Linked DNA regions of Rubripirellula amarantea. The protein of the gene in region 2 binds, or shares a complex with, the protein of the main gene of each other region. Links are inferred from orthologs where the notes say so. Each region holds a gene or a part of one and is shown on either strand. Other genes may lie near its edges.

Region 1 (2,876 bases), on a different replicon or contig from region 2:
CGAGCGTTGCCAACGTTCGATACTTAACCGGCTTTACGGGCGACAGCAGTTACTTGCTTTTGACACCTGACCACGCGGTGATTTTGAGCGACGGCCGCTATCAAGTTCAATTGGCAAATGAGTGCCCCGGCGTTCCGGTCGCGATTCGCCCACCCAGCCAAAAGATGAACGACTTAGTGCAGGAGATTATCGGCACAACGATGCCGGAACGACTGATCTTGGAAGCAGATCAGGTGACGTTTTCTCAATTTCATTCGCTCGAAAAAACGCTCAGCTCAACCTCGCTGGTCCCGCTCGATAACTTCGTCACGCCGCTTCGTGAGATCAAAGACGCGTACGAAATTTCGATCACTCGCCGAGCTGTCGAAATCGGCGAAGCCGCGTTTTTGGAAGTCATCCCGACGCTGACGCCGCAGACGACTGAACGTGAAATCGCTTGGAAGCTCGAAGCGGCCATGCGTACGCGGGGTGCCGAGGGAGTAAGCTTCGAGATCATCGCGGCGGCCGGCGAAACCGGTGCGCTGCCCCATTATCGTCCCGCTGATCGAGAAATCGGAGACGAGGCGACGCTTCTTATCGATTGGGGGGCGAAATTCTTGGGCTACGCCAGCGATCACACTCGCACCCTGCATCGCGAGCACGCTTCGGACCGTTTTCGTGACTGCTACCGGGCCGTCTTAGAGGCTCAACTTGCTGCGATTGACGCTCTACGGCCGGGAATCAAAGGCAGCGAGGTTGATTCGGTAGCTCGAAAAATCCTCGTAAAACATGGCCTCGGCGACGCTTTTTCGCATTCGCTGGGGCATGGAATCGGGCTTCATATCCATGAAGGCCCCCGATTAGCGGCAGTGGCCGAGGATGTGTTGGCTGAGGGGATGATCGTAACGGTTGAACCCGGCGTATACTTTCAAGCCGATTTCGGAATCCGTATCGAAGATGACGTTTTGATCACCCCCAATGGCTGCGAGGTTCTGGGCAAGCTGCCAAAGGGACTCGATGATTGTCGTTTGATGCTGTAAAACGGGCGTCGACGTGGGCAAACGGTCCTGCGAAAGTACCGGCCTCGGCTGGTCGCCAGTCCGGTTCTGCCGGTGATTGTTTTCCCTCATTTCTTTTACATCTGACGACGAGTCCAGCATGAGCAAGGGCGGTAAGCCAAAGGATGTGTTCGACGTTGAACGCATTCGCGAGATCATCGAGTTAATGGAACAGCACGATCTTTCGGAAGTCGACCTGCAACAGGGCGATGAGAAGATCAAGATTGGGCGCGGCCAAACCGCCCCAGTTTACGCCCCTGCTGCGGCTCCTGTTGCTGCAGCGGCACCCTCGCCAGCAGCACCGGCTGCACCGGCCGCGGATGCTCACGCGGGCACCATCACCATCAATGCGCCGATGGTTGGCACGTTCTATTCCAAAGCCAATCCAGAATCCCCCGCCTTTGTGAAGGTCGGTGATCACGTCGGTCCGGATACGGTGGTCTGCATCGTCGAGGCGATGAAGGTCTTCAACGAAATTCCTGCTGAATGCAGTGGCAAAATCGTAGAGATCTTGGTCAATGACCAGCAGGCCGTTGATTTCGGTAAGCCAATGTTCCGCGTTCAACCGGACAAATAATTCGTGTTTGAAAAAATCTTGATCGCCAACCGTGGCGAAATTGCGCTGCGCATCATCCGCGCCGCACGCGAAATGGGAATCAAATCGGTTGCGGTCTACAGCCAGGCCGACGCCGAGTCGATGCACGTCAAACTGGCCGATGAAGCTTACTGCGTCGGTTCGGCTCGTTCGGGTGATTCCTATCTTCGCATTGACCAAATCATCGCAGCCGCTGAAGTGTCGGGCGCTGATGCGGTTCATCCCGGCTATGGGTTCCTCGCCGAGAATTCCCACTTCAACGAAGTGTGCCGCGAGAGCGGCTTTGAATTTATCGGGCCAAGCCCACAGGCGATGGAAAAACTTGGTGACAAGAATACCGCCCGTAGCATGGCGATCGCTAACAATGTTCCCGTGGTTCCCGGCAGTGACGGATTGATTGAAAGCCCCGAGGCCGCGATCAAGACCGCCAAAGAAATCGGCTACCCCGTGCTGATCAAAGCAACCGCGGGCGGCGGTGGCAAAGGGATGCGCGTTGCCGAGGACGAAAAATCGCTTGCTGTTGCGATCAACCAAGCTCGCACCGAAGCCGAAGCCGCGTTCGGTAACGGTGGTGTTTACCTTGAACGATACATTGGACGCCCGCGTCACATTGAAGTTCAGGTGATCGCTGATAACCACGGCAACGTGTGCCATTTGATGGAACGTGACTGCAGCGTTCAACGGCGTCACCAAAAACTCATCGAAGAGGCGCCGAGCCCGAACCTTCCCGAAGAACGGCGTCGTGAAATTTGCGAAGCTGCCGTGCGAATGATTCGTGGTGCGGACTACTCCAACGCAGGCACCGTCGAGTTTATCGTTGACCAGAACGACGACTTTTACTTCATCGAGGTCAACGCGCGGATCCAGGTGGAACACCCCGTTTCGGAAATGATCACCGGCATCGACTTGATCAAGGAACAAATACGAGTCGCCGCAGGCGAGCCGTTGTCGTTCACTCAAGATCAAGTGAAGTGCGAAGGCCACGCAATCGAGTGTCGCATCAACGCTGAAAATCCTGACAAGAATTTTCAACCCAGTGCGGGCAAGATCACTCAAATGTTTGCCCCCGGTGGTTTGGGCGTTCGCTTTGACTCGCATGTCTACGGCGGATACACCGTGCCACCGTACTACGATTCAATGATTGGCAAGTTGATTGTTCATTGCCGAACGCGAGACGATGCGATCGCAACAATGCGACGAGCGCTCTTTGAACTGCAAGTCGAGGGAATCCACACGACGGCGTC
Region 2 (2,884 bases):
TCAATGGACCGGCGAAGCTCTCTATGACTTGGCCAGGGCCCGAATGCTGGCGTGTGCGGGCGAGAACAGCACGCCGGAGCCGCGAGATTTGTTCGCTTCCGATGTGAGCTATGAACGGATGCTGTCGGCGTTTCAATCGTTGCGAGTTCCTCGGCATTTGTTTCGGTTCTTGTACCGCGTGTTGGTTGACCATTGCAATCGTCACACGGACGCGCATCCAGATTTCAAGATCAGCGCCGAGACCTTCGAAACAGCGTTGGCGGTGTACACCCGCGATGTGGAAATGTAGATACGGCTTCAGTGAGTCGTTGGGGGCTCAGTGATTGCCAGTGAATCTCGCTGATTGCCAGCGATTCTGAATGGTTGAAGGTGAGCCGCGGTGAGTCTCGTTGAGCCTGGGGGTAAGATGACGAGGGCCGCGTTTTGCTCTCTGGGCTAGGTTTGAGCATGAGAACCAGATAATCGAGGCTCAGCCGATCCGTCATGTTTTGACTGATCGAAGCGGTTTGATTTCTTATCTCGCCGACCTGAGTGTCGAAGCATGCATTCCCAGCTTGCTCGAAACCGGCATTCTGGTAGGCTACCGATTGAAAATCATGGCGTGCGGCGTCTTTTTGCCGTGCGATTTGCTTCCTTATGCCTCGCGGATGCCCGCGAATGGCGAAAAATCATGGAGAATTCACTAGGTGGGTACTAAACGAACGGGAAAAGGTCGGCGAAAAGTTGGGCGGAAAAAACGACGTATGCGAGCCAAAATCCGTCACCGCAAGAAATAATTTTGGCGGGTTTTCCTGGTCAATTTGGCTAGGCTAGAACTCGGTCACCCCAGAATCTGGGATCCAATTTCTGGGACCTTCCCTTTTCCTGCATCAAGCGTTGTATGTCCACCGTCGATTCTGATTCGTCCGACCGTGCTTCGTTGACGCCGCCCGCTGGCGCTTCTGCTCCCAGCGGTGAGGCTGTCTCGGGCAGTGTGGCTGCGCGAAACGCCGCGTCGGCTGCGGCTAACTCAGGTTCCGCCAGCCAAGGCGACGACACTCAAGTCGTGGCTCCGAAGAAGCGCGGAGTGCCCGAGGGAAAATGGGTTCGTTGTCCCGGTTGCGGGTCGACGGTTTACAAAAAAGCTGTTGAGCAGAATCTAAATGTTTGCCCGAAGTGCGAGCATCATTTTTATGTCTCGGCCAAAGAACGGATCATCCAGGTCCTCGACGATGGCACGTTTGAGCCGATGAATGAGCACTTGCGGCCGACGGACCCGCTGGAGTTCTCGGACCGTCGCAAATACGCTGACCGGCTGATCGGCGAACAAAAGCGTACCGGTTTAACCGACGCTGCACTGACCGGCACCGGCATGATCCGAGCTCGACGCGTTGCCATCGCGATTACCGACTCAGCGTTCATCATGGGATCGATGGGCAGTGTGGTGGGCGAACGCTTGGCGAGGTTAATTGAACACGCCACCACTCAGAACTTGCCGCTGATCATCATCAGCGCCTCGGGTGGCGGAGCTCGAATGCACGAGGGCATTCTGTCGCTCATGCAGATGGCAAAAGTCTCCGCTGCTCTGGCTCGTTATGACGAGGCGGGAGGATTGTTCATTAGCGTTCTGACCAATCCAACGATGGGCGGCGTGGCAGCTAGCTTTGCTTCGCTGGGCGACTTGGTTTTCGCTGAACCGAAGGCTTTGATTGGGTTTGCTGGCCCCCGAACGATCAAGGCCACGATCGGGATCGAATTGCCCGAAGGATTCCAAACGAGCGAGTTCCTGCTCGAGCACGGCTACATCGACCGGATCGTGCCGCGCAAAAACCTCAAAACCGAAATTGCCCGCACAATCGACTATTGCGGGAAGTAGCAAGTCGCAACAGCGACTAGGAACAAGGATCTAGGGGTCCGCCAGAGCGTTTTTGTCAGCTTTGTAGTAGACTAGAAGCGTGTGAGTTCGGGCGTTGATGGTCGATCGCTAGCGATACGCGGTTAGTGACCTGCCAGCGAAGATCTGGCTATTCGTGTCCTTTCAGCAGTGACCACAAATACCAGTGACGTTGCTGCTAGTGACACTGTTACCAATGGCCGCATTGTTTGCAGCTCACTGTCGATCGGTTGGGCAACGCTTCTGAAGCGTTGTTTCCTGTTTCCTGTTATCTATCCTCTGATATCTGACGCCAGCCTTCCATGTCCCTATTTGATTCGCTCAAGTCGGCTTTCAAATCTTCCGGTGGTGCGAAGACCACCGGGCGAATCGATGTTGAGGGACGTTTCCATCGCACGCGAACGGCGTTCACGGGAACGATGGCGAACTTCTTCGTCGCCAAAGACCGAATGCACAACGACCGCATGGTTGGCGTAAAAATTCTTGACATCGAAAAATACGAGCTCTTTGAAGCTCGCTTCAAGGGTCTCAACAAACCGACCGAAGGCCAAATTGCGATGTTGATGAAGCATCCCAAGGTGGTCGAGACTTACGAGATTGGTGTTTCGCCTAAAGGCGAACCCGTGATCGTGATGGAATATATCGGCGGCCCGAGTTTGCAAAATATCGTTGTGCAAAAACAAGAGCACCACGTGACCGGCAAGCGTTTGCGGATGATCCGCGACATGGCCGAGGCTCTCAAGTACGTTCATGATCAAGGGTTCATTCACCGCGACATTTGTCCTCGCAATTTCATTTGTACCCCAGACAATACCCTCACCAAGCTAATTGATTTTGGCCTTACCGTGCCTGCGACGGCGCCGTTTATGGTTTCTGGAAACCGCACCGGAACACCCTTGTACATGTCGCCCGAGATTGTCCGTCGTCGTCCCACGGATAAGCGAGTCGATGTGTTCTCGTTCGGGGTAACGTGTTTTTGCTTGGTCGCCTTTGAGCATCCTTGGCAAAGCG

The links. Proteins that work in one complex are often made in the same cells at the same time.
Region 1: the proteins of accD (region 2) and accB are in contact, whole or in part, in a solved structure (PDB 8UXZ), measured with the Escherichia coli proteins. The link is inferred for Rubripirellula amarantea from one-to-one orthologs.

What each region holds. Positions count from the first base shown.
Region 1 is NZ_SJPI01000004.1:188,096-190,971, forward strand. The notes cover bases 17-2,875. They hold accB (acetyl-CoA carboxylase biotin carboxyl carrier protein), read left to right. Parts: upstream 17-1,137; coding sequence 1,138-1,614; downstream 1,615-2,875. Other genes in these bases: Pla22_RS24615 (M24 family metallopeptidase), read left to right, coding at 17-1,019; accC (acetyl-CoA carboxylase biotin carboxylase subunit), read left to right, coding at 1,618-2,875. Outside these bases: more of Pla22_RS24615, read left to right, coding at 1-16; more of accC, read left to right, coding at 2,876-2,876. UniProt on the Escherichia coli protein: This protein is a component of the acetyl coenzyme A carboxylase complex; first, biotin carboxylase catalyzes the carboxylation of the carrier protein and then the transcarboxylase transfers the carboxyl group to form malonyl-CoA.
Region 2 is NZ_SJPI01000001.1:3,110,266-3,113,149, forward strand. Bases 1-2,867 are described here. They hold accD (acetyl-CoA carboxylase, carboxyltransferase subunit beta), read left to right. Parts: upstream 1-880; coding sequence 881-1,855; downstream 1,856-2,867. Other genes in these bases: Pla22_RS11445 (hypothetical protein), read left to right, coding at 1-289; Pla22_RS11455 (serine/threonine protein kinase), read left to right, coding at 2,176-2,867. Outside these bases: more of Pla22_RS11455, read left to right, coding at 2,868-2,884.